One region of the Streptomyces sp. NPDC102467 genome, then DNA from elsewhere that is predicted to be linked to it. Evidence: riboswitches for the same ligand, from Rfam matches in the RefSeq annotation. Region 1 holds a riboswitch; each other region holds the start of a gene.
What was found. Region 1 has a riboswitch for cobalamin ahead of metE (5-methyltetrahydropteroyltriglutamate--homocysteine S-methyltransferase). Riboswitches for the same ligand answer to the same signal wherever they lie in the genome.
Positions count from the first base shown of each region.

Region 2: linked by a shared signal. The riboswitch ahead of ACIREE_RS26825 (ABC transporter substrate-binding protein) and the one ahead of metE (5-methyltetrahydropteroyltriglutamate--homocysteine S-methyltransferase) in region 1 are both predicted to bind cobalamin.
Region 3: linked by a shared signal. The riboswitch ahead of cobN (cobaltochelatase subunit CobN) and the one ahead of metE (5-methyltetrahydropteroyltriglutamate--homocysteine S-methyltransferase) in region 1 are both predicted to bind cobalamin.

Region 1 is NZ_JBIWKA010000002.1:381,628-391,796, reverse strand. It holds gene ACIREE_RS04990 (LCP family protein) at 1-345, shown strand, start outside; gene metE (5-methyltetrahydropteroyltriglutamate--homocysteine S-methyltransferase) at 401-2,728, opposite strand; cobalamin riboswitch at 2,894-3,143, opposite strand; gene ACIREE_RS04980 (hypothetical protein) at 3,204-3,416, opposite strand; gene ACIREE_RS04975 (hypothetical protein) at 3,591-5,144, shown strand; gene ACIREE_RS04970 (helix-turn-helix domain-containing protein) at 5,185-6,099, opposite strand; gene ACIREE_RS04965 (carboxymuconolactone decarboxylase family protein) at 6,351-6,674, shown strand; gene ACIREE_RS04960 (cupin domain-containing protein) at 6,742-7,164, shown strand; gene ACIREE_RS04955 (YciI family protein) at 7,270-7,677, shown strand; gene ACIREE_RS04950 (RNA polymerase sigma factor) at 7,686-8,825, shown strand; gene ACIREE_RS04945 (carboxymuconolactone decarboxylase family protein) at 8,874-9,296, opposite strand; gene ACIREE_RS04940 (VOC family protein) at 9,545-9,919, shown strand; gene ACIREE_RS04935 (helix-turn-helix transcriptional regulator) at 10,092-10,169, opposite strand, start outside.
Region 2 is NZ_JBIWKA010000013.1:73,494-83,662, forward strand. It holds gene ACIREE_RS26795 (TetR/AcrR family transcriptional regulator) at 1-235, shown strand, start outside; partial or broken gene ACIREE_RS26800 (IS481 family transposase) at 232-1,187, opposite strand; gene ACIREE_RS26805 (DoxX family protein) at 1,377-1,736, opposite strand; gene ACIREE_RS26810 (cupin domain-containing protein) at 1,840-2,334, opposite strand; gene ACIREE_RS26815 (LysR substrate-binding domain-containing protein) at 2,416-3,267, shown strand; gene ACIREE_RS26820 (class I SAM-dependent methyltransferase) at 3,409-4,191, opposite strand; cobalamin riboswitch at 4,417-4,545, shown strand; gene ACIREE_RS26825 (ABC transporter substrate-binding protein) at 4,598-6,160, shown strand; gene ACIREE_RS26830 (ABC transporter permease) at 6,162-7,109, shown strand; partial or broken gene ACIREE_RS26835 (ABC transporter permease) at 7,445-7,537, shown strand; gene ACIREE_RS26840 (hypothetical protein) at 7,633-7,938, shown strand; gene ACIREE_RS26845 (ABC transporter ATP-binding protein) at 7,935-9,587, shown strand; partial or broken gene ACIREE_RS26850 (AraC family transcriptional regulator) at 9,634-9,840, shown strand; partial or broken gene ACIREE_RS26855 (peptidase C39 family protein) at 9,927-10,169, shown strand, end outside.
Region 3 is NZ_JBIWKA010000008.1:418,114-428,282, reverse strand. It holds gene cobN (cobaltochelatase subunit CobN) at 1-3,218, opposite strand, end outside; cobalamin riboswitch at 3,250-3,409, opposite strand; gene ACIREE_RS19600 (cobalamin biosynthesis protein CobG) at 3,469-4,806, shown strand; gene ACIREE_RS19595 (precorrin-8X methylmutase) at 4,820-5,461, shown strand; gene ACIREE_RS19590 (precorrin-2 C(20)-methyltransferase) at 5,458-6,993, shown strand; gene ACIREE_RS19585 (cobalt-precorrin-6A reductase) at 7,009-7,785, opposite strand; gene ACIREE_RS19580 (cobalt-precorrin-5B (C(1))-methyltransferase) at 7,797-8,948, shown strand; gene cobM (precorrin-4 C(11)-methyltransferase) at 9,239-9,988, opposite strand; gene cbiE (precorrin-6y C5,15-methyltransferase (decarboxylating) subunit CbiE) at 10,002-10,169, opposite strand, start outside.

The DNA of each region.
Region 1 (10,169 bases):
GTCTACAACGGCACCCTGACCAAGGGCCTCGCCTCCAGCGCGGCCAGGACGCTGACCGGCCACGACTTCACCGTCACCGGCACCGCCAACGCCGCCACCCAGGACCGGGCCACCACCACGGTCGAGTACGGCCCGGGGGAGCGGGCCGACGCCGAGGAAGTCGCCCGTCTCTTCCCCGGCGCCGCGGTGCGGGCCGCCGACGCGGACGGCATCTCCGTCGTGCTGGGAGCCGACTACACCGGCGCCGCGACCGCGTCACCGGCCCCCACATCCGTACCGTCGGGCGTGGCCGACGACGCGCGCTCGGCCGACGAGGACCTCTGCTCCAACCTGTCCTACGGCTGAGCACCCGCCACGGTGGAGAGCGCCGCGCGCCGCTCCACCGCGCCGTGTCAGGCGATCATTCGGCCCTCGCCGCCGGCAGTTCGGCGCGTACGGTGCGGGCCGCCGTGACCAGGGTCTGCAGGGAGGCCCGGACCTCGGGCCAGCCGCGGGTCTTCAGACCGCAGTCCGGATTGACCCACAGCCGGGACGCCGGTACGGCCTCAAGTCCCTTGCGCAGGAGGCCGGTCACCTCGTCCGCGCCCGGCACGCGCGGGGAGTGGATGTCGTACACGCCGGGCCCCGCCTCGCGCGGGTAGCCGTGCGCGGCCAGCTCGTGCGCGACCTGCATGTGGGAGCGGGCCGCCTCCAGGCTGATGACATCGGCGTCGAGGTCGTCGATGGCGCCGACGATGTCACCGAACTCGGCGTAACACATGTGCGTATGGATCTGGGTATCGGGACGCACCCCGCCGGTGGCGAGCCGGAACGCCTCGGTGGCCCACCGCAGATAGGCGGGCCGGTCGGCGGCCCGCAGCGGCAGCGTCTCGCGCAGGGCCGGCTCGTCGACCTGGATCACCGAAGTGCCGTTCGCCTCCAGGTCCCCGACCTCGTCGCGCAGGGCGAGCGCCACCTGGCGCGCGGTGTCACCGAGCGGCTGGTCGTCGCGGACGAACGACCAGGCGAGCATGGTGACGGGCCCGGTGAGCATGCCCTTGACCGGACGCGAGGTCAGCGACTGGGCGTACGTCGTCCAGCGCACCGTCATCGGTTCCGGCCGGGAGATGTCGCCGGCCAGGATCGGCGGCCGCACGCAGCGGGTGCCGTACGACTGCACCCAGCCGTGCCGTGTGGCCAGGTACCCGGTGAGCTGTTCGGCGAAGTACTGGACCATGTCGTTGCGTTCCGGCTCACCGTGCACGAGAACGTCGAGCCCGGCCTTCTCCTGGAAGGTGATGACCTCGCCGATCTCCGCCGCGATGCGCTCCTCGTACGCGGCCGCGCCGATCCGCCCGGCCCTCAAGTCCGCCCGCGCCGTGCGCAGTTCACCGGTCTGCGGGAAGGAGCCGATGGTCGTGGTCGGGAGCAGGGGCAGGCCGAGATGGGCACGCTGGGCCGCGGCCCGTTCGGCGTACGGCGTCGAGCGCCGCGTGTCGGCGTCCGTGACGGCGGCGGCGCGCGCCCGCACGACGGGATCGTACGTGATGGGGGAGGCGGCTCGGGAGGCCAAGTCGGCCCGATTGGCCGCGAGTTCGGCGGCGATGGCGCCCGTGCCGCGGGTCAGCCCCTTGGCGAGGGTGACCACTTCGGCCGTCTTCTGCCGGGCGAAGGACAGCCACCGCAGGATCTGTGGATCGAGGTCGCGCTCCCGCGCCGCGTCCAGCGGGACGTGGAGCAGCGAACAGGAGGCGGCCACGTCGACCCGCCCGGCGAGCCCGAGCAGCGTGCCCAGCGTGGTGAGGGACTTCTCCAGGTCGTTCACCCAGATGTTGCGGCCGTCGACGACGCCCGCGACCAGCCGCTTGCCGGGCAGCCCGCCGACCGAGGCGAGCGCGTCGAGGTTCGCGGAGGCCGCCCCGGTGAAGTCGAGGGCGAGACCCTCGACGGGGGCCTTGGCCAGCACCGGCAGGGCGTCGCCGAGCCGGTCGAAGTACGAGCCGATCAGCAGCTGCGGACGGTCCGCGAGCGAGCCGAGATCGCGGAACGACCGCTCGGCGGCGTTCAGTTCGGCCGCGGTGCGGTCCTGGGCCAGAGCCGGCTCGTCGAGCTGCACCCACTCGGCGCCCGCGGCGCGCAGGTCGGCGAGCACCTCCGCATACACGGGCAGCAGCCGGTCCAACAGGGTCAACGGAACGAAGTCCGCGGCGACTCCGGGCGCGGGCTTGGCGAGCAGCAGGTAGGTGAGGGGACCGACGAGCACGGACCGCGGCGTCAGCCCGAGCGCGAGGGCCTCGCGCACCTCTTGGACCTGCTTGGCGGAGTCGGCCGTGAACACCGTGCCAGGGCCCAACTCCGGCACAAGATAGTGGTAGTTGGTGTCGAACCACTTCGTCATCTCCAGCGGCGCCACGTCCTGGGTGCCGCGGGCCATGGCGAAGTAGCCGTCCAGGGCGTCCGCGTCGACGGCGGCGCGATGGCGCGCGGGCACGGCACCGACCATGACGGTGGTGTCCAGGACGTGGTCGTAGTACGAGAAGTCGCCGGTCGGCACCTCGTGAATTCCGGCGTCCGCGAGGTCCTGCCAGTGCGTGCGGCGCAGTCCGGCGGCGGTGGCGCGCAGCGCGTCGGCATCGACGCGGCCCTTCCAGTACCCCTCGACGGCCTTCTTCAGTTCGCGGTCACGCCCTTGGCGCGGGTAGCCGTGGACGGTGGCGCGCGCCGTCACGGCTGTGTTCCTGCTGGTCACGGAGATCTCCTTCGCGAGATGAATCCCTGAGATCCCGGCGAAGGGACGAGAGACGCGAAGGGGTGACGGCCCGGGCGACCCGGACCGCCGCGCGATGGCACGGTCGTCCGCCCGATGTGCTCGCCGACCCGCCCTCGAGGTCGCCAGGATGTCCGCGCACGCGTCGTACGCACACGGGCAGTTGGCAGGTCTTCGGACTCGCGGGCGCGCCTCGTGTCGTACAGGACAGTCGTAACAAGACAGTCGTACGAGACATCTACTGGCCGTCGCTTCCCGGGCCCTTGTCGGGGCCCAGTGCTGATGACGGCGGTCGTTCCCACTCACCGCTGCGGGGCAGTCCCGGATTCCCACCGGGTTCCCTCTTGCGACGCATCCCGCCTGGCGGACGGGGCGAACCAGCTGCGTCGGCCAGCGTACGGGGTCACCCGCCCGTGCTCAACGCCGACCCGACGCCTCCAACTGACCCCACCCGGCGCTACCAGGGGGCGGGCCAGGTGCCGGGGCCGCCGCCGCGCCAGTCGATCAACGGGGACGCCTCCACATCCGCCTCGTCCATGTCGTGCCCGGCCCGACGCAGGAACTCGGCGACATCGCGCGGCTCGTGCGCGAGTCCGACGATCTCGCCGTCCACGCGGACACGGCGCCCTCCGTCGGGCGATGGCTGGTAGACGATGACCGGTTTGCTCATGCCTCCACGGTCCGGTGTGCCCGCCGCTCCTGCATCTTGGGAAGCAGGGGCGGGCTGGGCGCATCAGGTGACCCGCCCCGCGTGGCGTCACCTGTCGTGTGCGCGCCCTTTTCAGGATGGGCGCGCCAGGCGCCGGCGGTCGGCCGCGCACGGCTCGAGCCAGGAGAGAGCCCGGTGGCCGTCGCCCTCGTCCGCAACGATCCCGCGCCCGTACCCCCGTCACGACGGCAGAACCCGCGGTCCAGGGCGGCCGGCACCGCGATCGCCGTCACCGTGCCGTCCGTGGTGATGGCGGGCCTGGGCACGTGGGGGCTCGACCGCGACGGGGTGTGGGGCGACGAAGGCGTCACCCTGCAGATGGCACACCGCACACTGCCGGAGATCGCCCACCTGGTGTCGCACATCGACGCGGTGCACGGCCTCTACTACGCGCTGATGCACTTCGTCCTCGCCCCGTACCCGGGCGAAGTGCTGCTGCGGCTGCCCTCGGTGCTGGGGGCGACCCTGGCCGCCGGTCTCGTGGGCCTGCTCGGCGCACGGCTGGCGCGGCCCCGGGTCGGGCTGTGGGCGGGACTGCTGTACGCGGTGACCCCGTTCGTCGGCCGCTACGCGCAGGAGGGCCGCTCCTACGCGTTGGTGGCCGCCGGTGTCCTCGCGGCGACCGTCGCGCTGGTGCGTGCCCTGCGGGCGCGCGGTCGGCGGCACTGGGTGCTCTACGCGCTGTTGCTCACCGGTACGGCGTGGTTGCACGAGATGGCGGTGCTCGTCCTGGCGGCTCACGCGTGCACGCTGTGCTGCGCCCGGGTGCCATGGGCGGTATGGAGGGCCTGGCTGGCGGCGGTGGCCTGCGTGTCGGTCTCTCTGCTGCCGCTCCTCTTCGTCTCGCGCGGGCAGAGCGCTCAGGTCGCCTGGTTGGACAAGCCGGGCCGCGAGCAGGTGCGTGGCCTGGTGTACTCCTTCGCCGGTCCCACCGAGGTGGTGTGCGCCGTGGTGCTGGGGCTGGTGGTGGTCGGGGTGTGCGCGTCGCTTCCTCGCCGGGGGGAGGTGTCGTTGCGCGGGGTGGCGTTGCCGTTGACGCTCGTGCCGCCCGCTCTGTTGCTGGGCATTTCGCAGTACCAGCCGCTCTACTACGACCGCTATCTGCTGTTCTGCCTGGCAGGCGTCCCGCTGCTCGCGGCCGCGGGCGCGGAACGGATCGTGCGACTGGTGCCCGAACTGACGCGTTCTCGGAATCCGGTGGTGGGCAGGCTGCTCGCGGCGGGCGGCGTGGTTCTGGTGGGCGCGTCGTTCGTCGCGCAACTGCCGACCCATGAGCATGATCGCGGGCCGTGGGCGAGATCCGACGACCTGCGGGGCCTCGCGGTGCTGGCCGCGCGCGAGCTGAAGCCCGGAGACACCGTGCTGTTCGTGCCGTCCCCGGGCGCGCGGCGCGCGGCCGCCGCTTATCCCGCCGACTTCCGGCGGCTGCACGACGTCGCGCTCGCCCGCACGGGCCCGGAGGCGGGTGAACTGTACGACGCGGAGACGGGGGCGGCGACGCTGGCCCATCGGCTGCGGAAGATCGGCCGGGTGTGGGTGGTGATCGATCCCCGGGCCGGGCGCCCGGGCTGGGCGCCCACGAGCGGCACGGACCGGGCCAAGATCGAGGCACTGCGGCGCGACTTCGAGCTGAGCGAGGAGCACGCCACCCGGAGCGGCATGCTCCGGCTCTACCTGCGACGCCGTTAGGGCGTGGGCGCGGGCCTGTTCGGGCCTCCCGCTGGGCCCGCTACCGCCGGGCCGGTGTCTCCTCGGTGGCGGACCAGGCGGCGAGGAGCTGGAGCTTGTCGTGGTCGGGGGTGTGGGGCGGGGCGCTGTAGGCGGTGAGGGTCAGGCCGGGCTGGGCGGGGAGCTCCATGGCATCGAAGTCGAGCGTGATCGCCCCGACGGCCGGGTGCCGGAAGGCTTTGCGGCCGGTGTGGTGCAGCCGCACGTTGTGCTTGGCCCAGGCGGTGCGGAACTCGTCGCTCCGGGTGACGAGTTCGCCGATGAGCCCGGTCAGCTCGCTGTCGCCCGGGGCGCGCCCCGCCTCGGTGCGCAGCAGCGACACCGTGGTGTTCACGGACTCCTCCCAGTGCGGGAAGTAGTCGCGCCCGGCGGGATCGAGGAACTGGAAGCGGGCGATGTTCACCGTGTGCCGCCCCTTGCCGGTGTACCTGTCGTCGCACTCGGTGCCGTACTCGGTGCCGTACTTGTCGCCGTACAGCGGGCTGTACAGGGCGCGGCCGAGGCGGTTGGTCGCCAGGACGTCGAGACGGCCGTTGCGGATGAACGCCGGGGAGTCGGTCATGGAGTACAGGACGCGCAGCACGCTGTCCGGTAGCGGCCCGCGGGGGCGCCTGCCGCGCCGGGCAGGCCGCTTGGCGGCGGCGCGGGCCAGATCGTAGAGGTGCGCGCGTTCGGCGTCATCGAGCTGGAGGGCGTTCGCGACAGCGTCGAGGACCTCGTCCGATGCGCCCGCGAGGTGACCGCGTTCCAGGCGGACGTAGTAGTCGATGCTGACGCCGGCGAGCAGGGCGACTTCCTCGCGCCGCAGGCCGGGCACGCGCCGGTTGCCGCCGTACGCCGGCAGGGCCGCCTGCCGAGGGGTGATCTTGGCGCGGCGGGAGGCCAGGAACTCGCGGATGTCGCTCTGGGTGCTCACGCATTCCAGGCTAGATCGGACGGCGTACCTGTGGGGGGTCCTGTCGGTACCTGTGACGCCAGGCCCTCCTCCACGGTACTGACCTGCTGTTTCCTCGATACCGGCAGGAGCTGGGACGCCCCGGGCGGCAGTCGGGACCAGCGTCTCAGCGGCTGCCGCGGGACCGGCCCGGCCGCACAGTGGCTCATGCCGACATCTTCCGTTCTGCTCTGTTCTCATCCATTCTGCCGCGTTACGTTCCAGGAGTCCTCATGCCGAAGCAGTCCGCACCCCGGGAGCTGGCCGACATCGCGCCGAAGCTCGTCGAGGTCACCGACAATGTCCTGTTCGGCGACGTGTGGGAGCGGCCCGGACTCTCCCCGCGCGACCGCAGCCTCGTCACGGTGAGCGTGCTTGCCGCCCTCTACCGCGGCGAGCAGCTCGGCTACCACCTGGGCGTGGCCCTGGACAACGGGCTCAGTGTCGAGGAGCTGTCCGAGGCGATCACGCATCTCGCCTTCTACGCGGGCTGGCCCAATGCCATGACCGCGATCACCCGGCTCAAGAAGATCGCCGACGAGCGCGGCGCCGCCTGACTCCTGTCCCGCCACCGGCTCACCCAAGAAGAGACCCAGAAGAGACCCAGAAGAGAAGAAGGAAAACATGGAACACCTCATGTCGACCCCCACCGTCAGGCCCCCGGCCGAACGCTTCACCGGCGATGTCTACCTGAACCTGCTCGAAGCTCCCGCCGAGCCGGCCCGTCTCGCGGTGGGGCTGGTCCGGTTCACCCCGGGGGCCCGTACCAACTGGCACTCCCACGCCAACGGCCAGACCCTCTGCATCACCGACGGCGTCGGCCTGGTCGGTACCCGCGACGGCGATGTCGTCCGCGTCAGCGCCGGTGAGACCGTCAAGTGCCCGGCCGGCGAGGAGCACTGGCACGGCGCCACGGACACCACCCTCATGGCCCACATCGCCATCGTGGTCGGTGACGGCAACGGCGACGGCACCACCTGGCTCGAGCCCGTCAGCGACGAGCAGTACGCGGCCGCCCTCTCCGGCACCGGAGGCACCGGAAACTGACCCGCCCGAAAAAAGTCGTACGGCGATGTCGAGAACCCGTGACCGGCTCCGTCCCTGGTATGAACGCGACCACAATGGGTCGGACCAGGATCGAGGAGAACCGCGATGGCCAAGTACCTGCTGCTGAAGCACTACCGAGGCGCCCCGGCGTCGGTCAACGACGCGCCCATGGACCAGTGGACGCAGGAGGAGATCTCGGCCCACGGGCAGTACATGAACGATTTCGCGGCCCGGCTCGAAAAGAGCGGTGAGTTCGTCGAGAGCCAGGCGCTCTCCTCCGAGGGGGCCTTCGTCCGGTACGACGGCGAGGGCCGCCCACCGGTCACCGACGGTCCGTTCGCCGAGACCAAGGACCTCATCGCGGGCTGGATGGTGATCGACGTCGACAGCTACGAGCGCGCCGTCGAACTGGCCGGGGAACTGTCGGCTGCCCCCGGCGCGGGCGGGAAGCCGATCCACGAGTGGCTGGAACTGCGCCCCTTCATGAGCGCTTGCCACACCATCACGGAGTGACCCCTGTGATGGACGAGGCCCTGCTCCGGAGCCTCACACCGAGCGTGCTCGCCGTCCTCGTCCGCCGCGGAGCCGACTTCGCGACGGCCGAGGACGCCGTGCAGGACGCGCTGGTCGAGGCGGTCCGCGTCTGGCCGGCCGACCCGCCGCGGGACGCGAAGGGCTGGCTGATCACGGTGGCCTGGCGCCGGTTCCTCGACGCGGCCCGGGCAGACGTGTCCCGCCGCCGACGTGAGGACCGCCTCGACGAAGAGCCGGCGCCCGGCCCCGCGCCCGCGGCCGACGACACGCTCCGGCTCTACTTCCTGTGCGCCCACCCGTCGCTGACGGCGTCCTCCGCGGTCGCGCTCACGCTGCGCGCCGTCGGCGGTCTCACCACCCGGCAGATCGCCCAGGCCTACCTGGTACCCGAGGCGACCATGGCGCAGCGCATCAGCCGGGCCAAGCGCACCGTCTCCGGGGTGCGGCTCGACCGGGCCGGCGACGTCGCCACCGTGCTGCGCGTCCTCTACCTGGTCTTCAACGAGGGTTACTCGGGCGACGTCGACCTCGCCGCCGAGGCCATCCGGCTCACCCGGCAGCTCGCGGCCGCGATCGACCACCCGGAGGTGTCGGGGCTGCTCGCCCTCATGCTGCTCCACCACGCCCGGCGCGCCGCTCGGACCACGCCCGACGGCAGCCTGGTGCCGCTCGCCGAGCAGGACCGCGGCCGGTGGGACACCACGTCGATCGCCGAGGGCGTCGAGATCCTTCAGGCGGCCCTCGCCCGCGACCGCCTCGGCGAGTTCCAGGCCCAGGCGGCCGTCGCGGCACTGCACGCCGACGCGCCCACCGCCGAGGAGACCGACTGGGTGCAGATCGTCGAGTGGTACGACGAGCTCGCGCGCCTCACCGACAGCCCGGTCGTTCGACTCAACCGCGCGGTGGCCGTCGGCGAGGCCGACGGACCGCGCGCCGGACTGGCGGCGCTCGCGGCCGTGGACGACGCGCTGCCCCGTCACACCGCGGTGGCGGCGTATCTCCATGAGCGCGACGGCGACCTGGTGGCCGCGGCCCGGCTCTACGCCGAGGCGGCCGGGAAGGCGCCCAATCTCGCCGAGCGCGACCACCTGACGCGCCAGGCCGCCCGGCTCAACGCCCGGCGTTGACCGGGAACGGAGACCGCGCGCCGCCGTAGAGGTGCGATCCGCCCCCCGTTACGGCTCCTGCCGCACCGGCAGGAGACCGCGCTCGCCGAACACCTTCTTGGCCACGAAGGTGGCGTTCAGGGCCCGGGGGAAACCGCAGTAACCGGCCGAGTGCAGGAGGGCCTCCACGATCTCCTCGGGAGTGAGGCCCACGTTGAGGGAGGTGTTGACGTGCACCTCCAGCTGGGGTTCGCACCCGCCGAGGGCGGCCAGGATGCCGAGCGTGACCAACTGCCGGTCGCGCGGGGGCAGGGCGGGGCGGCTGTAGATCTCCCCGAACCCCCACGCGACGATCTGATGGGCGAGTTCGGGGTTGACGTCGGCGAGCGCGTCGACGACACGGGGGCCGCCCTCGCCGTCGACGCGGGCCATCACTTCCATGCCACGGTCGAAGCGCTCCTGGCGGCTCTCGGCGCCGGGTTCAGCACGCATGATGGCTCCGTTTCCGGCGGCCCGCCGAGCCCGGCAAGCAGCCGCTCGTAGTCGTGGATCTCCTCCTCCGGCGCGGGCGTCATGGCGCACACCCACGCCCGACCACCCTACGAACACCATACGAAGCGGGCCACACCCGGCAGGGGCGCGGGCGTCGGCGAGCCCCGGTAGTCCGGACCTTGGAGCGCCGGCCGGGCGAACCGCGTGGCGTACGCGTAGGTGCGGGGGACATGGGCAATCGTCGGGGCATGACGGCAACGCTCGGTGGTTTTGTTCTCGGCACTCCTGACCCGCCCGCGCTGGCTGACTTCTACCGGGCCCTGCTCGGCTGGGAGGAGGTCGAGCGCGAGCAGGAGTGGGTCCGGCTGCGCGCCCCGGAAGGGGAACGGCCCGGCCTCAGCTTCCAGTTGGAGCCCGACCACGTGCCCCCCGTGTGGCCCCAGGGCCCCGGCACTCAGCAGATGCAGGCGCACTTGGACCTCCAGGTCGTCGACCTGGCGGCAGAGACCGAGCGTGCCTGCGCCTTGGGCGCGACGCTGGAGGAACATCAGCCGCAGAACGACGTACGCGTTCTCCGCGACCCGCACGGCCACCCGTTCTGCCTCTTCCTTCCGGGCGCCTGACGCCCCGGAACCGGGCAGCGCCGCCGGTCGGGGATGTACGGAACTGCGGCGTGGTGGGATTTGAGACGGGGAGCGACGGGGTGCCGGGCCGCTCCCGTCCTGCGGCTCGATGTGGCTGCCGCTCGACGGCTGGGCCGGCCCTTGACCGGCATGGAAGGCCCGCGTGGTGCGCTCAGCTGCGGTCGGCGCCCTGCCGCTCGTCGCTGCGGTACTGATCGGCGCGGTGCGCCTCGTCCTGGGCGAGCAGACC
Region 2 (10,169 bases), on a different contig from region 1:
CGACCCGGCCCACCCGGTCCACCGAGCCGTGCTGGCGCATCGGCAATGGTTCCTGGAGACCGTCACGCAGTTGCTGGCGGAGGCCGGCTGTACGCCCGCCGACGCGGCGGGACGGCACTTCGTCATGCTCCGGGACGGGGCCATGGCAGCCGGCTGTCTCTTCGACCCGGTGCTGATCTCCGAGACGTTCCTGCACGGCGTCGAAGGCATCCTGGCACCTCCTTCGCACACCTAGGTGTATTGACCCGTGAGGTTGGGGACGCGGCTGACGGGTGGTTGGCCTTTCAGCGCGGTGTGTCCGCGGTGGTGATTGTAGGTGTGCAGCCAGTCGGGGAATGCTTCGCGACGTTCGGCCTCTGAGCGGTAGGGGCGGGCGTAGGCCCACTCGTCCAACAGGGTGCGGTTGAAGCGTTCGACCTTGCCGTTGGTCTGCGGCCGGTAGGGCCGGGTGCGTTTGTGGGTGATTCCGGAGGTGCTGAGCAGGTCGCGCCAGTCGCGTGAGCGGTAGCAGGAGCCGTTGTCGGTCAGCACGCGCTCGACGGTGATCCCGGCCTGGGTGAAGAACGCCTGGGCCCGGGTCCAGAAGCCGGTGGCGGTCTCCTTCTTCTCGTCGGCGAGGATCTCGCTGTAGGCCAGGCGGGAGTGGTCGTCGACGGCATTGTGCAGGTAGCTGTAGCCGACTGCGGAGCGGGTCTTGCGGCCGGCCTGGGGCGGCCGAGGGTCTTGTGTCCGCCGCCGTCGGGGATGTTCCCGAGTTTCTTGATGTCCACGTGCACCAACTCGCCTGGCCTGTCGCGCTCGTAGCGGCGGATCACCCGTCCGGTGGCGCGGTCGAGGTGGGTCAGGCGGGCCAGTTTGTAGCGGGTGAGGACCCGGTGCACCGTGGACGGGTTCAGTCGTAGCAGGTAGGCGATGCGGGCGGGTCCCCAGCGGCGCAGGACGCGGACCTTGACGATCCGTCGCTCGGTGCGGGTCGGGGTGTGGTGCGGGCTCGTGCGCGGGTGGCTGGAGCGGTCGGCCATTCCTGCCTCACCCATGACCTGATAGCGGCCGGCCCATCGTTGGGCGGTGGTGGGTGAGACCTGAAAGCGTTCGGCAGCCCGGCGCAGGGGCCAGCCGTCGTCGACGACGCAGCGGGCCAGGCGCAGCCGGCCGGTCTCGGTCAGCGGTGCATTACGGTGAGGCACGAGGGCCTTTCTGGTCGGTGTAGACGTCGCAATCCACACCGAACCCGGGAGGCCCTCACTCGTTCAAGATCCCTCAGCCGAGATTTCGCTCACCCGTCCACAACCTCCCCGGACAGAACACCTAGGCCGTACGCGCGGACAAGGCCCGACTGCGCTTGGGTTGAGCGCTGTTGCGGGATGTCGGGGCGGTCACAGCGTGGTGGCCGGCCAGATGATTGCGGCCGCCGCCGCGGCGAGCCCGATGTTGAGAGTGATCCGGCGGTCTCCACCGGTCAGGTGGACGGCGATCGCGGCGGTCTGCAGGAGGACGAACCCGATGGCCGCGGCCGGTGCCAGTGACGGCGCGATGTGCGTCAGCGGTGGCAGGACCAGGCCGGCCGCGCCGAGTATCTCCACCGTGCCCAGCGCCCTGAGGGCGGGCAAGGGCAGGCGGTCGACCCAGGCCATCATCGGCCGGAGTTGATCGCGGCTGCGGATCACCTTGAGCGTGCCCGCGTAGAAGTAGAAGAGCGCGAGCAGGCCCGCGACGATCCAGTAGGCGATGTGCATGGTTCCCGTTCATGGGTCGAAGAGCGCTGGAGGAGAGCCGGTCCGTCGGCCGGGACCGAGCGGACCGGAAGGAGGGTGACCGGGCGGTTGCGGCCGGTCGGCTTCAGGCGAGGTCGGTGGCGGGCTCGGTCGCGTAGCGGCTCATGGCGTCGACGTTGGCCCGTGGTGTCAGTGGCCGGCCGTCGGTGAGCACCTGTTGGAGGTCTCGGAAGTACTGCACGTACAGGTCGGGGGTGAAGGTGCTGAGCATGACGGCGGGCTGGTCCGTCGGGTTGGCGAAGGTGTGAGGGGTGCCCGGCGGAACCATGACGAGCGTGCCCGTGGTGGCGTCGTGGTCCTTCTCCCCGACGGTGAACCGCACGGTGCCGGAGAGGATGTAGAAGCCCTCGTCGTGTCGGGCGTGGCGGTGTTGCGGCGGCCCCTGCGTATGCGGGGCGAGGACGGACTCGGTGATCGCGAGGCGGTGCCCGGTGTGACTGCCGTCCTCCAGAACGCGCATACGCGTGGGGCCCAGAACGATCGTCTCGCCGTCGCCGGGGCCCACCACCGAAACGGCGGGGCCGACCTGGGTCTCGTTGCTCTTGGCTTCTTCGGTCATGCTCACGAGTCCACCGCCGGGACCACATGCGTGTCCAAGACCTGTTCCGCAACGCCGATACCTCGTGGGTATCGTTGCAGCGTGGAGCTACGCACCTTGCGCTACTTCGTGGCGGTCGCCGAGGAACTCCACTTCGGCCGGGCCGCCAACCGACTGCACATGAGTCAGCCGCCGCTGAGCCGCGCGATCAAGCAGCTGGAGGCCGATGCCGGAGCCCTGCTCTTCGCCCGCTCGCCCACCGGCGTCACGCTCACCGCGGTGGGCACGGTGCTGCTCGACGAGGCGCGGGCTCTGCTCGACCATGCCGACCGCGTCCGGATACGGGTGAGCGCGGCGGCCGGCGCCTCGACCATCACCGTCGGCCTGCTGGGCGACGCCACCGACCCGGCGGTGTCCAGGCTGGCCGCCGCCTACCGACGAAGCCACCCCGGCATCGACATCCGGATCCGAGACACCGACCTGACCGATCCGACCTGCGGGCTGCGGGCCCGACTGGTCGATGTCGCCCTGACCCGGGCGCCGTTCGACGAAACCGCCCTGACGGTGCGTGCACTGCGATCCGACCCCGTCGGCGTGGTCCTGCGCGCCGACGATCCGCTGGCCCGCCGCGACCAGGTGCGGCCGGCCGAGCTGAGCGACCGCCGCTGGTTCCAGTTCCCGCAGGGCACCGACCCCGTCTGGCAGTCGTACTGGAACGGTGGCAGGCCGCGCGAGGGGCCAGTGGTGCGTGCCGTCCAGGAATGTCTGCAGGCCGTGCTGTGGAACGGCACGGTCGGCCTGGCCCCGCTCGGGCACGAACTGCCCGCTGAGTTCGCCCTGGTACCGCTGAGCGGCATGGCGCCGAGCCGCGTGGTGGCCGTGTGGAACGAAGGTGACACGAACCCGTTGATCCGGTCCTTCGTCGAGACGGCGACCGCCGCGTACCGGCACTGAGCAACATCGGCGGTGACGCTCAGCTCGGGAGAGCTGCCGTCGAGGTGCGAGCTGAAGGCCCGCCAGTCGAGGGATCGAACGCGTCCCGGCCGAATCGCGCGCAGCGTTGGTGAGTGCTTCGACTCCGCCTACCGTTGCGGGTCAGCGCAGTGCGGCCACCAGCGCATCGCTTGTCGAGCACCACACTTGACGCGCCTCGCTGAACCCTTGGCGCAGCAGCGTCTCGATGTGCCACCGGGTCGCGGTCGGGCGATCGCGTCGCGGTGGGTCGGTGCGGGGCTTTCGAGGATCGCCCAGCAGCGCGAAGCGTTCGGCTGCCGCCTCGGCGAGGTGCGGATCGCGGGCCGCCTCGCCCCACCAGCCGGCCCAGTCAAGGGATCCCTGTCCGCGCTGGTGAGTCTGTCGGTCGGTGTGCAGAGCCTGGAGGGCGGCGTTGATGCGGGGCGCGGACTCGTCCTTCATGTGGTCGGCGTTCAGGAAGACGCCGCCTTCGCGCAGCAGGCCGGCCAGGGTGGCGTACAGCCGGTCGAGCGGTTCGGTGTCGAGCCAGTGCAGAGCGGTGGCGGTGACCACGGCGTCGTACGACGTGTGCGGGAGGCGTGCGGTCCACGCGGCGTCGGTCAGGTCGGCCTCGACGAAGGAGACGCGCCCGTCCCCGGCGAAGTGGCCGCGGGCGATGGTCAGCAGGAGCGGATCGATGTCCACGCAGGTGACGTCGGCGTCGGGGAGGCGTCGCAGGAGCCGGTCGGAGATGCTGCCGGTGCCGCAGGCCAGGTCGAGGACGCGCGGTGTCCGGCCCGCCAGGGCCTCGACCGTGTCGACCATGACCCGGAAACGTTCCTCCCGGTCGGGCATGTACCACTCCTGCTGGCGGTCCCAACTGGATTGCCAGCTCTGCCAGTTGGACACGTGCTTCGCTGTCATGCGGGTGGTGCTTCCTCTCGCGGGACTCCGGGGCGGGGCGGGCCACTGCCGGTCGCTCGATGCGTACTGCTCGGGGGGTGTGTTCCCCACCGTACTGATCGACATGGTGTGCCGAGCCGCGAGAGTCGCGCAGGAGGCCTGATCCCGGGGCGAACGGTGACCGGGACGACCGGGTTCCGGCGGCCGGAGCCTCGTACGCCACAATGAGCACACAAGGCGATGGGGACCAGGAAGCCGGTGCGATTCCGGCGCGGTCCCGCCACTGTGACCGGGGAGCGAATCTCCTGCACGCCACTGTCCGCTGTCGCGGACGGGAAGGCGGAGGCGAGCGACGATCCGGAAGCCAGGAGACTGACCCGTCGCCGGTCTGACGTCAGGGGCGAGGACACCCCGGAGAGGATCGACTGTGACGACGCGTGCCCGGACGGAACCGGAGAGGCGGCCGGAACTCGGCAGACGAGGCGTGCTGGCCGCCGGCGGAGCCCTGGCGCTCGCCGCGTCCGGCCTGCTCACCGGCTGCGGCGGCGACGCGAAGGACGGGGGAGGGGGCGACCGGTTCCGCGCCGCGTTCACCTCGGGCGGTTCCCAGGAGACCCTGGACCCGCACGTCGCCCCGAACTTCGTCGACCAGGCCCGCGCCAAGGCCCTCTACGACACGCTCGGCACATACGCCGACGACATGTCGGTGCGGGGGCGGCTCGCGGAGTCCTGGGAGAGCGACGCTTCCGGTACCCGGTGGCGCGTACGACTGCGCGCGGCCCGGTTCCATGACGGGAAGCCGGTCACCGCCAAGGACGTTCTCTACAGTTACCGGCGCGCCGCCGACCCCGCTGTCGGCTCGCCCTCGCAGATGCTGCTCTCCGCGATCGACTTCACCGCGAGCACGGCTGACGGCGATCGGTCGGTCGTCCTCGTCCTCAAAGCGCCGAACTTCGAGTTCCCCACCGTGTTCGCCGGCCCCGGAACGGAGATCATCCCGGCCGGGACGACGGACTTCCGTAAGCCCGTCGGCTCCGGACCCTTCACCTACGTATCGTTCACGCCCGGTGGAACCGCCCGCTACCGGCGCTGGGCGGACCACTGGGACGGCGCCCCGCACATCGCCGAGCTGGAGATCGTCCCCGCGAACGAGGAGTCGGCGCGGCTCAACGCCCTGCTGTCCGGGCAGGTGCACTACGCGGCCGACATGGCCGGTGCCTTCGTGGAACGGCTGAAGAAGGACGGCTCGACGCGGCTGCTGACCGCCGAGCGCGCCACTGCCCAGCAGCTCCTGTTGCGCACCGGCCGTGCGCCGTTCGACGATCCACGGCTGATACGGGCCGTGCGGCTGGGGATCGACCGGGAGGCGCTGGTCCGTATCGCGCTGGCCGGACATGGCGAGACGGGCAACGACCTCTTCGGCATGGGCCTGCGCGGCTACCCCGAAGACCTCGAGCCCCGCACACGGGACGTCGCCGCGGCGCGGAAACTGGTGAAGGAAGCCGGCGCGGAAGGGCTGCACATCACCGTGGAGACCAGTTCGGTCGACGCGGCATGGGAACCCGCGGCCGACCTGATGACGCGGCACCTGCGGGAGATCGGGCTGAAGCTGACCGCCAACACCCGCGCGTCCAGCACGTACTTCAGCGAGATCAAGACCAAGGGCGTCGCCGCCTTCAACACCACCTCCACCCTGCCCGTCTCCGACTTCCTGCAGCAGCGGGTCCGGGGAGGGGCGGCCCGCAACCAGACCCAGTACGCCTCGAAGAAGTTCGACGCGCTGCTCGACCGGGCCCGTACCACCCGTGAGGAGAAGGACCGGCTCAGCCTGCTGGCCCGCGCCCAGAAGATCGCTCGCGCCGAGTCGGGACTTCTGGTGTGGGCGTTCTCGGACGCGAACGACGCCATCCGCCGGTCGGTCACCGGTCTGCGCGCGGCGCCGCCCAACTCGCACGACTGGGCCCGCTTCGACCGGGTCCGCCTCACCTGACGTGCGCGCCTACGTGCTGCGGCGCTCCTTGCTGGCACTCCTGCAGTGCCTGGTGGTGCTGGTCGCCGTGTTCGCCGTCGGAGCCCTCCTGCCCGGAGACACGGCTGACGTATTGCGCGGTGAACTCGGCACCCCCGAACAAGTGACGGCGCTGCGGCACCAGTTGGGCCTCGACGAACCGGCCTGGACCCGCTTCGGGCACTGGCTCGGCCACCTCTTCACCGGCGACCTGGGACACTCGCTGACGACCGGGCTGCCGGTCGGCGACGACATCGGCCGCCGTATCGGGGTGACGCTGCTCCTCGGCGGGCCGGCGCTGATCCTCGTCACCGTGCTGGCACCGCTGCTGGGAACCGTGTCGGGGCTGCGGGAAGGCAGCCGCCTCGACCGGGCCCTGAACACCGCCACGGTCCTGCTGCACGCCGTCCCCGAATTCGTGCTCGCGCTGCTGCTGGTCGCCTCGGTCTCGCTGGCGGCCGGACTGCTGCCCGCCACCGCCGTCGGCATGGACACCACCGCGCTGCTCGACCTGCCGTCCGTCCTGGTGCTTCCCGTGGTCGTCCTGACGGCCCGGCACCTGTGCGATCTGGCACGGCAGGTCCGCGCGGGAGTGGCGGGGGAGCGCCATGGCCCCGTGGCCGAACACCTGCGACTGCTGGGCGTACGGGAACGCACGGTGGTGCTCCGCCACGTACTGCCCAACGCGCTGGGCCCCGCCGCCCAGCAGTACGCCCGCTGCGTGGAAGGGCTGCTGGGCGGCGCCGTGGTGGTCGAAGCGGTCTTCGGATTCCGCGGCCTCGGCAACGGCTTCGTCGAAGCGGTGCAGAACCGAGATCTCCCGCAAGTGCAGACGTACGCCCTGTTGTTCGCCGGCACCGCGGTCGTGGTGAACCTCGTCGGTGACGTGGTCGCCCATCGACTCGCACCGCGACGGGAGGTCACCGCGTGACCCTGCCGACCGAGACCGCCGACACGCGCACGGATCGCGCGCGCCGTCCGTGGATCGCTCTGGTCCTCCTCGCGGTGCCGGTGTCGACGGCGCTGATCGGACCGTTTCTGGCGGGAGACACATCCCCGCAGGAGGACGCGCTGCCTTCGCAGCCGCCCGGCGCGGGGCATGCGCTCGGTACCGACGTCCTGGGACGCGACGTGCTGTCGCTCGTCCTGCACGGAGGCGCATCGGTACTGGGAAGCGCTCTGGGCGCGCTCCTGATCGGCCTGGTCGCGGGAGTGCCGCTGGGTCTGCTGGCCGCCGGGCCCAGCCGCAGGATCGACGAGACGGTGATGCGCGCCCTGGATCTGCTCCTCGCCTTCCCCGGTCTGCTGGTGCTGATGGCCCTGGCCGCGACGGGCCACCGTGACGGGTACTGGCTGGTGACCGTCGCCGGGTTGCTCCAGGTGCCGGCCGTGGCCCGCCTGGTCCGCGGAGCCGCCCTCGGACCGGCTCCCGCACGGTCGTCGAGGCACTGCGGATGCAGGGGCACGGCTGGGCCCATATCCATCTGCGGTACCTGGCGCGGGAGTTGGCGGCGCCGGTGGCCACCGACGCGGCCGGCCGGTTCGCCGTCGTGCTGTACCTCCTGGCGTCCGCGAACTTCCTCGGCCTGGGGCTGCCCGCGTCCTCACCGGACTGGGCGGTGCTCATCGAGCGCAACAGCGACGCGTTGTTCACCCAGCCCGCCGCGGTGCTGGTGCCCGCCGGTCTGCTGACGGCGCTGTGCGTAGGCAGCAATCTGCTCGTGGACCGCACCCTTGCCCGCAGGAGGAGACTCCGGTGACTGCGCACACCCCCGAACCGTTGCTGGAGATCCCGGAGATCTCCGCCTACGCGGACGGAGCACCGCGTCCCCTGCTGGACCAGGTCGCGCTGACCGTTCCGGCGGGAGCTGTGGTGGCCGTCGTCGGGCCGTCGGGCAGCGGCAAGACCACGCTCGGACTCGCGGCGCTCGGTGCTTCGCGCAGCGGCGTGGAGCTGGCGGGACACGTCCTGCTGTCGGGCACGGACCTCATGTCCCTGCCGCCCGCGCAACGGCGTGCCGCGCGGGCGGGACACACCGCCCACCTGCCCCAACACCCGGAGAGCGTCCTGGACCCGGTCCGCCGCACCGGCAACGCGCTCACCGAGCTGGCCGCTCTCGCACATGCCGGACGCGACGCGCGCAAAGCCGCGGCAAGCCAGGCGCTGGCACGGTGCGGCCTGGAGTGGGAAACCGTACGCCGCCGCTTCCCGCACCAGCTCTCCGGCGGACAGCAACAGCGTCTGGCACTCGCCTCCGCGCTGGTGACAGGCGCGCGCCTGCTGGTCCTGGACGAGCCGACGAGCGGCCTCGACCCGGCGCTCGCGCACGCTCTGGCGCGCACGGTGCGCGAACTCGCGGACGACGGGGCGGGGGTACTGCTGCTCAGCCACGACCTGCCGATGGTGCGCGCGACGGCCGACCACGTCATCGTCCTGGAGCGCGGTCGGGCCGTCGACGCCGGCCCCGTGGCGGACGTACTGGGCGCCATCGCCCCTGACGCGGACGCTGCGTCGCCATCCGGCACGGCTCCTGCCGTTGCTCGTCACCGGGCGACCGAGGGGCTCCTCGCGGCGGAGCGGCGCATCGGTGTGGGCCGAGTGACGGGACCGCGTGCCGAGACTCCGGCCGCGCGGAGCAGCGCCGGAGTGTGCGCCGAGGCGATCGTCGTGCGCCGCCGGTCCGCCGACCTCTTGGCCGGGCCGGTATCGATGGCCTTCCCACCCGGCAGCCGGACCTCGCTGATCGGTCCGTCCGGCTCGGGCAAGACGACGTTCGCCCGGGTCCTGGCAGGGCTGACGACACCGACCCTGGGCACGGTCCGGCACGGCGGCCTCCTGCTCCCCGGCCGCGTCGACCGTCGCTCGGCCGCACAGCGCCGCGTTGTCCAATACGTGCATCAGAGCAGCGCCGACACCTTCGAGGCGCACCGCTCGATCCTCGGCCAACTCTCCGATACGGCCCGGCTGTTGCGCGGCCTGCGCGAGACCACGGCTACCGACGAAGCCATCGAGGCAGCCACAGCACTGGGTCTCGACGAGGAACTGCTGCACCGAAACCCCGGCCGGCTCTCCGGCGGGCAGTTGCAACGGTGTGCGTTGGTCCGTGCGCTGACGGCACACCCGGCTCTCCTCGTGTGCGACGAGGTGACATCGGCGCTGGACACTGTCTCCCGTGAACGGGTGCTCGAAGCCCTGCCCCGCCTGCTCGCCCCTGCGCGGACGGCATTGCTGTTCATCAGCCACGACCTGCCTGCGGTGCGCCTGCTGACCGAGGAGGTCGTGATGTTCGAAGCCGGTCGCTGTGTGCGGCGCGGGCCTCTCGACGAAGTGCTGCCCCCGGCTTGGGCCGGCGGCGCCGTGGCCGAGGGCCATGAACGTACGGCGCTCATGACCTGGGGCCCTCAGTAGACTCATCCGCATGATCAGATCGTCCCGCGGCGACGCCGGCCCCGGGATGTGGCGGCATGAGGCCCGCACCGTGGTGCTCCGGGTCGGGGCGTTCCCGGAGCAGGCGGTAGCCCCCTTCGCCATCTTCGCCGGGCTGCAGATCCCCACGGTCCCCACCGAGTGGGTGCCGCACTCACATACCCGGCACGAACTGATCTGGGTCCGCGGGGGAACGCTGACGTCACGGGTGGCGGACCGCCGGACGACCGCTGCTCATCGCGGTTGCGGTCGCCACGGGGCTCGCCACGTTCGCGCTGATCGCCGTCTCGTCCTGGCGCGGCGGATTCATGCCCGACCGGGCTCCAGCGCACGTCGCGTACGGACGCCGGACGGATCGGTGCCCCGATCGACCCGGGCCGCCTCTCCCTGACCGCGATCCGGAGTGCGATCGGCCGACGGGAGCACGTGCTGCTCCTGGTCTCACTCGCCGGCATGCAAGGTTTCGACGTGCCGCACTGGGTGCTCTGCCACGGCGCCGTACCCGGCGCCGTGGCAGATGATCCCTGGGCCAACGCGGCAACGGGAGACACCTGGGTCGACGCC
Region 3 (10,169 bases), on a different contig from region 1:
GCCGACTTCCCGTCCAGGTCGCGACCGTACGCGTAGCCGCCCCAGACCGTGTAGACCTCGGCGAGGTCCGCGTCGGTGCGCCAGTCCTTGGAGTCGATCAGCTGGAGGATGCCCGCGCCGTACGTGCCGGGGCGCGAGCCGAAGATGCGGGTGGTGGCGCGGCGTTCGTCGCCGTGCTCCGCGAGGTCGGCCTGCGTGTGGGCGCGGACGTGGTTGTGCTCGGCCGGTTCGTCGAGGGAGGCGGCGAGGCGGACCGCGTCGTCGAGGAGGCCGATGGTGTGCGGGAACGCGTCACGGAAGAAGCCCGAGATGCGCAGGGTGACGTCGATGCGGGGGCGGTTCAGTTCCTCGTACGGGATTGCCTCCAGGCCCGTCACTCGGCGTGAGGCGTCGTCCCAGACCGGGCGGACACCGAGGAGGGCGAGGGCCTCCGCGATGTCATCTCCCGCTGTGCGCATGGCACTTGTGCCCCAGAGGGAGAGGCCGACGGAGGTGGGGTAGTCGCCGTTGTTGTCGGTGCGGTAGCGCTCGATGAGGGAGTCGGCCAGGGCCTGGCCCGTCTCCCAGGCGAGGCGGGAGGGGACGGCCTTGGGGTCGACGGAGTAGAAGTTGCGGCCCGTCGGGAGGACGTTGACCAGGCCGCGGAGCGGGGAACCGGACGGGCCCGCCGGGACGAAGCGGCCCTCCAACGCGCGTACGGAGTTGTCGAGTTCGGCGGTGGTCGCGTCGAGGCGCGGGACCACCTCGCGGGCCGCGAAGTCGAGGATCTGGTGAACGGGGTTGTCCTCGGGGCCCGTTTCCTCCGCACCCGGGTCCTGCCGCCTTGTGCACCCTGCCGCCCCAGGCGGCAGATTGCCCAAGGTGGTACCCACCTGGGCCGGATCCCAGTTCGCCGCCTCCATGGCTTCCACCAGGGCGCGGGCCGTTTCCTCCGCCTGGTCCGCCGCCGTGCGGGTCGCCGCCGACTCGTCCAGGCCCAACGCCTCGCGCAGGCCGGGCAGGGCCTGGTTGCCGCCCCAGATCTGGCGGGCCCGCAGGATGGCGAGGACGAGGTTGACGCGGTCCCCGCCGGCCGGGGCCTGGCCCAGGACGTGCAGGCCGTCGCGGATCTGGGCGTCCTTGATCTCACAGAGCCAGCCGTCGAGATGCATGATGAACTCGTCGAAGCCTTCGTCCTCGGGCCGGTCCTCGACCCCCAGGTCGTGGTCGAGCTTCGCGGCCTGGATGAGGGTCCAGATCTGCGCGCGGATCGCGGGGAGCTTCGCCGGGTCCATGGCGGCGATCTGGGCGTGCTCGTCCAGGAGCTGTTCGAGGCGGGCGATGTCGCCGTAGCTCTCGGCGCGCGCCATCGGCGGCACCAGGTGGTCGATGAGCGTGGCGTGCACGCGGCGCTTGGCCTGCGTGCCCTCGCCCGGGTCGTTGACGAGGAAGGGGTAGACGAGCGGCAGGTCCCCGAGTGCGGCGTCCGGCGCGCAGGCGGCGGAGAGGCCCGCGTTCTTGCCGGGCAGCCATTCCAGGTTGCCGTGCTTGCCGAGGTGGATCATCGCGTCCGCGCCGAAACCGGCGTCGTCCGCCGACGCCGCGATCCAGCGGTACGCCGCCAAGTAGTGGTGCGAGGGCGGCAGATCGGGGTCGTGGTAGATCGCGATCGGGTTCTCGCCGAAGCCGCGCGGCGGCTGGATGAGGATCAGCAGGTTGCCGCGGCGCAGGGCGGCGAGCACGATGTCGCCCTCGGGGTTGCGGGAGCGGTCGAGGAACATCTCGCCGGGCGGCGGGCCCCAGTGCCGCTCGACACTCGTCCGCAGTTCCTCGGGCAGCGTCACGTACCAACGCTTGTAGTCGGCGGCCGGGATGCGCACGGGGTTGCGCGCGAGCTGCTCCTCGGTCAGCCACTCCTGGTCGTGGCCGCCCGCGTCGATGAGCGCGCGGATCAGCTCGTCGCCGTCACCGGAGGCGAGACCAGGGATGTCGGCCGGGTCCCCGAAGTCGTACCCCTCGGCGATGAGCCGCTTGAGCAGGACGATCGCGGAGGCGGGGGTGTCCAGGCCGACCGCGTTGCCGATACGGGAGTGCTTGGTGGGGTACGCGGACAGCACGAGCGCCAGCTTCTTGTCCGCGGCGGGGATGTGCCTCAGGCGGGCGTGGCGCACGGCGATCCCGGCGACGCGGGCGGCGCGCTCGGCATCGGCGACGTACGCGGGGAGCCCGTCCTCGTCGATCTCCTTGAAGGAGAACGGGACGGTGATGAGACGCCCGTCGAACTCCGGCACGGCGATCTGGCTCGCGGCGTCGAGCGGCGAGACGCCCTCGTCGTTCTCCGCCCAGTCCGCGCGGGACGAGGTCAGGCACAGGGCCTGGAGGATCGGGACGTCGAGGTGGGTGAGGGCGCCCGCGTCCCACGACTCGTCGTCGCCGCCGGCGCTCGCCTCGGCTGGACGTGTGCCGCCGGCCGCGAGGACCGTCGTCACGATCGCGCCGACGGGGCGCAGGGCTTCGATCAACTCCGGTTCGGGGGCACGGAGCGAGGCCACGTAGAGGGGGAGAGGGCGGGCTCCTGCGCGCTCGATCTCGTCGCACAGGGTGTGTACGAAGGCCGTGTTGCCGCTCATGTGGTGGGCGCGGTAGTAGAGCACGGCGACCGTCGGGCCGTCGGCCCGCGAAGGAGTGCGGTCCAGCGGGCCCCAGGTCGGCGCGGGGGCCGGGGCCTCGAAGCCGTGGCCGGTCAGCAGCACCGTGTCGGAGAGGAAGTTCGCGAGCTGGGCGAGGTTGGCCGGGCCGCCGTGCGCCAGGTACTTGTGGGCCTCGGCCGCGATACCGACCGGGACGGTGGAGGCCGCCATCAGCTGGGCGTCCGGCGCCTGTTCACCGCTGAGCACCACCAGCGGGACCCCGGCGGCGGTCAGCCGGTCGATGCCGTCCTGCCAGGCGCGGACCCCGCCGAGGAGCCGTACGACGACGAGGGCGACGCCGTCGAGGAGCGCGGGAAGCTCGGTCTCGACGTCGAGGCGGGAGGGGTTCGCGAAACGGTACGTGACCGGGGCGTCGGCGGCACTCGCGGCGGATGCGGCACTCGTGGCAGAAGCGGCGCTCGTGGCGGAAGCGGCGTTGGCGGCGTTCGCCGCGCGGGCGCTGAGCAGGTCGGTGTCGGACGTCGACAGGAGCAGGAGCTGCGAGGGCTGGGGCTGCGGCTGCGCGGGGTGCGAGGGCTGCTGGGGCATGCGTCGTCTGGCCTTCCTCGGGGTGTCCGCGCCCCGGGTGGGTTCTGACGGCGGGAGTTCCTGGCTCACCCTCTTCTCTATGAGAGGGCTCACAGTGGCGGGACCGCGCCGGAATCGCACCGGCTTCCTCCCCTGTCGCCGTCGCTGGCGAAGGTGGCGGGCCGGACGGGACCGCCGCGGTTCATCGTACGGGGCGGGGGCGTGACCTGGGGCGGGATGCCCGTCACAGCCGATGGGTATGCTCCGTCGCATGCCCGCCTCCCCCCTACCCAACGATCCCGGTACGCCCGGAACGTCCCCGGGTGACGCCTGCCCCGGTGCGCTGCGGCTGCACGCGGCGGACGACGGGTTCCTGGCGCGGGTCCGGATCCCCGGCGGGGTCCTCGACGTGGCGCAGGCGCGGGCCCTGGCCGGTGCGGCCGGGCGGCTCGGGGACGGGACGCTGCATCTCACCTCGCGGGGCAACGTGCAGTTGCGCGGGTTGCGGGAGGGGTGCGGCGGGGAGTTGGCGGAGGTGCTCGGCCGGGTCGGGCTGCTGCCGTCCGCCGCGCATGAACGGGTCCGGAACGTGGTGGCTTCGCCGATGTCGGGGCTCGACGGTCTCGGGGTCGTCGATGTGCGCGGGTGGTTGACCGGGTTGGATGCGGCGCTCTGTGCGAGTTCTGTCACTCCGGAGTTGTCCGGGCGGTTTCTTTTCGCGCTCGATGACGGGCGGGGGGATGTGGCGGGGCTGGCGCCTGACATTCTGCTGCGGGGGCTCGCCGGGGGCGGGGCGGCGCTTTCTGTCGGGGCCGCGGAATTCGTTGTCCGGTACGAGGACGCGGCGCGGGCCGCGGTCGTCGCGGCCGAGGTTTTCGTCGCCGCCGCGCGTGATGTCTCGGGCCGACGGGTGTGGCGGGTCCGCGAACTGGGCTTGCCTGTGGCCGAGTTGGCCTCGCTGGTTGCCGATGCGCTCTCTGCGACCGGGATCGAGTGCAGCCCCGTCGGGGGCGCGCCTGCGATGGGCAGCGAGCCCAGCCCCTTCAGGGGCGCGGGGAACTGCGCGACCAGCGACGACGCTCCCGCACGTGTCCATCGATCCGCCATCGGCGACGGCGCACAAGCCACGGGGCTCCGCCCCGGACCCCGCTCCTCAAACGCCGGAGAGGCTGATTTTTCCGGGCCGTCCGCTGAAATGCCGGGGGCATGCATAACCGCCCGCCTCGGGGCGATCACCGGTGCTCAATGGGCCGCCCTGACCGACCTGATCGCCCACCTCCCGGCCAGGGAACTGCGGCTCACGCCCTGGCGGTCCATCGTGATACCCGGCGCCACACCGGCCCAGGCCGAAGAGCTGACACGCACCGGGCTCGTGACCGACCCTGATTCACCCTGGACCCGCACAGGGGCTTGCATCGGGCGCCCCGGCTGCGCCAAGGCGCACGCCGACGTGCGCGCCGACGCGGGCGCCCGGCATCCGCTCCTGCCCACCTACTGGTCCGGCTGCGAGCGCCGCTGCGGGCACCCCGTCGGGCCGTACGTGGATGTCGTGGCACGCCCCGACGGCACGTATGTCGTCACCAACCCCCCTACCTCGCAACCCACTTGAGAGAGCCGAACCCGTGTATGACTACGAGAAGGACGGCGCGGCCATCTACCGCGAGTCCTTTGCCACCATCCGCACCGAGGCGGCAGCCGGACTCGCGGCGCTGCCCGCCGACGTCGCCCAGGCGGCGGTCCGCATGATCCACGCCTGCGGCCAGGTGGATCTCGTACAGGACATCGGCCACTCGGCCGGGGTCGTGGCGAAGGCCCGCGCCGCTCTGCGCGGGGGTGCGCCGATCCTCTGTGACGCGCGGATGGTCGCCAGCGGCGTCACCCGTAAGCGGCTGCCCGCCGACAACGAGGTGATCTGTACCCTCAATGAGCCCGAAGTGCCCGCGCTGGCAGCCGAGTTGGGGACCACGCGCAGCGCCGCCGCGCTGGAGTTGTGGCGGGAGCGGCTCGACGGCGCCGTCGTCGCCATCGGCAACGCCCCGACCGCTCTCTTCCACCTCCTGGAGATGATCCGGAAGGGCGCGCCCCGGCCGGCGGCGATCCTGGGCATTCCGGTCGGGTTCGTCGGGGCCGCCGAGTCCAAGGACGCCCTGGCCGCGAACGAGCTCGGCCTGGAGTACCTGATCGTCCGCGGGCGCCGTGGCGGCAGCGCCATCACCGCCGCCGCGATCAACGCCATAGCGACCGAGGTGGAGATCCAGGCATGAGCAACACCCCTGGCAATACAGGCAAGTTGTACGGGGTCGGGCTCGGGCCCGGCGACCCGGAGCTGATGACCGTCGCCGCCGTCCGCGCCATCGCCGGGGCGGACGTCATCGCGTACCACTGTGCCCGTCATGGCCGTTCCATCGCCCGCTCGATCGCCGCGGAGCACCTTCACGAGGGGCAGATCGAGGAGCGGCTGATGTATCCGCTCACGGTCGAGACGACGGACCACCCCGGCGGCTACCGCGGGGCGCTCGACGACTTCTACGCCGAGGCCGCCGCCACGCTCGCCGCGCACCTCGACGCGGGCCGTACGGTCGCCGTGCTCGCGGAGGGCGACCCGCTCTTCTACGGCTCCTACCAGCACATGCACAAGCGGCTTGCGGACCGGTACGACACCACGGTCATTCCCGGTGTCACCTCCATCAGCGCGGCGGCCGCCCGGCTCGGCGAGCCGCTGTGCGAGGACAAGGAGACGCTGACGATCATCCCGGGCACGCTGCCCGAGGACGAGCTGACCGCGCGGATCGCCGCCGCGGACTCGGCGGTCGTGATGAAGCTGGGCCGTACGTTCACCACGGTCCGTACGGCGTTGGAGAGTGCGGGCCGTCTCGACGACGCCCGCTATGTCGAACGTGCCTTCATGGCCGGCGAGCGCACCGGCCGGCTCGCCGACATCGACCCCGACTCGGTGCCGTACTTCTCCGTCGCGGTCCTGCCGTCCCGTATCGACGCCGAACCCACAGAGCCCGCAGAGCCCGCTGGACCCGCAGGGGCGTCCGGCCGCGGCGAGGTCGTGGTCGTCGGCACCGGGCCCGCGGGGGCGCAGTGGCTGACTCCGGAGTCGCGCGGCGCCCTCGCGAACGCGGACGATCTCGTCGGCTACACCACGTACATCGACCGGGTGCCGGTCAGGCCCGGACAGCTGCGGCACGGCTCGGACAACAAGGTGGAGTCCGAGCGCGCCGAGTTCGCGCTCGACCTGGCGCGGCGCGGGCGCCGGGTGGCCGTGGTGTCGGGCGGCGACCCAGGCGTCTTCGCGATGGCCACGGCCGTGCTGGAAGTCGCCTCGCAGGGTGCCTACGCGGACGTGCCCGTACGCGTGGTGCCCGGGGTGACCGCCGCCAACGCGGCCGCGGCGAAGGCGGGGGCCCCGCTCGGCCACGACTACGCCACGATCTCCCTGTCCGACCGGCTCAAGCCGTGGGAGGTCATCGCGGAGCGGCTGCGTACGGCGGCGGCGGCCGATCTGGTCCTGGCGCTGTACAACCCCGGTTCGCGCAGCCGCACCTGGCAGGTCGGCAAGGCACGCGAACTCCTCCTGGAACTCCGTCTCCCCGACACTCCTGTCGTCCTCGCCCGCGATGTCGGCGGCCCCGAGGAGAGCGTCCGCACGATTCGTCTCGCCGACCTCGACCCGGCCGTCGTCGACATGCGCACGCTGCTGATCGTGGGCTCTTCGCAGACACAGGCGGTGGTCAGGGCGGACGGTTCGACGGTGACGTGGACGCCGCGACGGTACCCGGAGGGGTGACCCGGCGCACCCCGTTCAGGGTGTGCCGATGTCCACCGCCGGCCTGTCCTCGGTGGGGGCGGCCGTCACCACCCACTCCGCCGCCTCCTCCACCGTCGCCACCACAGGTACCCCCTCCGGTACCGGAGGCCGTCGGACCACGATCACCGGGATTCCCGCCTCTCGGGCCGCCGTCAGTTTGGGGGCCGTGGCCGTGCCGCCGCTGTCCTTCGTCACCAGGACGTCGATGTGGTGGCGGGCCAGGATCTCCCGTTCGCCGTCGAGCGTGAACGGGCCCCGGTCGAGGAGCAGCTCCATGTGCGGCGGGCACGGCGGTTCGGGTGCGTCGACGGAGCGTACGAGGAAGAACGCGTCGTCGATGTGGGCGAACGTGCCGAGCCCGAGCCTGCCGGTGGTCAGGAACACCCTTCGGCCCGTGCCCCGTACGGCCTCGGCCGCCTCCGCGAGCGAACCGGCCTCCCGCCAGTCGTCGCCCTCGCCCGGGACCCAGCCGGGCCGGCGCAGCGCCAGCAGGGGAACATGGGCGGTGGCGGCCGCCCCGGCCGCGTTGAAACTGATCGTCTCGGCGAAGGGATGCGTGGCGTCGATGACCGCGCTCACGGCGTGCTCACTGATCCAGCGCGCCATGCCGTCGGCCCCGCCGAACCCGCCGATCCGCACCTCGCCCGGCGGCAGTCGCGGCGCGGCGACCCGGCCCGCCAGGGAGCTGGTCACCCGCAGCCGCGGGTGGCTGTGCAGGAGCTCGGCCAGCTGCCTGGCCTCGGTCGTTCCGCCGAGGACGAGTACATGCATCGGGGAACTCCATGAGTGAATCGGCGAGTGAAGCGGCGAGTGCGGCGGCTGAGCCGAAGGGCGGGCGCGGGGCCCAACTCAAGCACACGGGTCTGCGGTCCGGCTGGACGACCGGGGCCTGCGCGACGGCGGCGACCACCGCCGCGTACACGGCGCTCCTGAGCGGCGATTTCCCCGACCCGGTGACGATCACCCTGCCCAAGGGGCAGACGCCGTCCTTCGCGTTGGCGGTCGAGTCGCAGGGCCGTGATCACGAGGGGCGTACGGCGACGGCGGGGGTCGTGAAGGACGCGGGCGACGACCCGGACGTCACGCACGGCGCGCTGGTCCGCTCGACCGTGCGGGTGCTGCCCGCGGGGTCCGGTGTCGTCTTCCGGGCCGGGCCCGGCGTCGGCACGGTCACCCGCCCCGGGCTGCCGCTCGACGTCGGGGAGCCCGCGATCAACCCGGTGCCGCGGCAGATGATGCGCGAGCATGTGGCGCGGGTCGCGGCGGCGTGCGGCGGCAGCGGCGACGTGGAGATCACGATCTCCGTCGACCACGGCGAGGAGATCGCCCGCTCCACCTGGAACCCGCGCCTCGGCATCCTCGGCGGGCTCTCCGTCCTCGGCACCACCGGCATCGTCGTGCCCTACTCGTGCTCGGCCTGGATCGACTCGATCCGGCGCGGCGTGGACGTGGCCCGCGCGGCGGGCCGTACGCATGTCGCCGGGTGCACGGGCTCCACCTCGGAGAGGACGGTCGTACGCGAACACGGGCTGCCTGAGGACGCGTTGCTGGACATGGGCGACTTCGCGGGCGCGGTTCTGAAGTACATCCGGCGTCATCCCGTGGACCGGCTCACCCTGTGCGGTGGCTTCGCCAAGCTCTCCAAACTGGCGGCGGGCCATCTCGATCTCCACTCGGGCCGCTCCCAGGTGGACAAGGGCTTCCTCGCGGAGCTGGCCGTGCGGGGCGGCGCGGGCCCGGACCTCGCGGCCTCGGTCGCCGACGCCAACACGGGCCTTGCCGCGCTGCAGTTGTGCGCCGCTGCGGGGGTCCCGCTGGGGGACCTGGTCGCCGCGGAGGCGCGGGAGCAGGCGTTGCTCGTCCTCCGGGGTGCGCCGGTCGCGGTCGACGTCATCTGCGTCGACCGGGCCGGGAACGTGGTGGGCCGGGGCTGACACCCGCCGCGGGGCGCCGGCCTCGTGGTCGACCACCGGTCTCGTCGTGGCTGGTCGCGCAGTTCCCCGCGCCCCTGAGATGCGCACTTCGTGCGCCATCTCAGCGGCAAAATCCAGCCCCTCGGGCGATCGAGGAGCGGGCCCATTCGGCCCATTCAAGCCCCTCCGGCGATTGAGGAGCGGGGTCCGGGGCGGAGCCCCGTGGGGTCAGTCAGCAGGTGTGCCGGGCCCGCCAAAATCCAGCCCCTCCGGCGATTGAGGAGCGGGGTCCGGGGCGGAGCCCCGTGGGGTCAGCAGGTGTGCCGGTCGCGTTCCACCGAGTACAGATGGCTGTCGCGGAACTGGGACGCCCCCAGCGTGCGCCCCACCAAGATCACCGCCGTACGCAGAACCCCGGCCGCCTGCACTTGCCCCGCGATGTCACCGAGGGTCCCGCGCAACACCAGTTCGTCGGAACGACTCGCATACGCCACGACCGCCGCAGGACAATCAGCCCCGTAATGCGGAAGCAGCTCGGACACGATCCGCTCGGCATAGCGGGCGCCCAGGTGCAGAACGAGCAGCGCCCCGCTAGCCCCGAGCGTGGCCAGGTCCTCCCCCTCCGGCATCGGCGTGGCCTGCTGCGCGATGCGGGTCAGGATGACGGTCTGGCCCACGGTGGGCACCGTCAGCTCCCGCTTCAGCGCGGCCGCCGCCGCCGCGAACGCCGGAACCCCGGGCACCATCTCGTACGGGATGCCGTGCGCGTCGAGCCTCCGCATCTGTTCCGCGACCGCGCTGAACACGGACGGGTCACCGGAGTGCAGCCGGGCCACGTCGAGCCCCGCCTCGTGCGCCGCGACGAACTCCCCCTCGATGGCATCCAGGTCAAGAGCGGCCGTGTCGACGAGCCGCGCGTCGGGCGGGCACTCGGCGAGGAGTTCGCGGGGTACGAGCGAGCCCGCGTACAGGCACACCTGGCAGGAGGCGAGGCGGCGCGCGCCGCGCAGGGTGATCAGGTCGGCGGCGCCGGGGCCCGCCCCGATGAAGTACACGGTCATGGCTGTCCCGCCTTTAGAGGTCGTCCGAAAGGTTCGTCTTCGTCACCGACCACTGCGTGACCGGCATCGCCTGCCGCCACCCGGTGAAGGAGCCGACCGGCACGGCGTGCGCGACGGCCAGCTTCACCAGTTCGCCGCCGTGCCGCCGGTACCAGGTGGCGAGGAGCGCCTCCGATTCCAG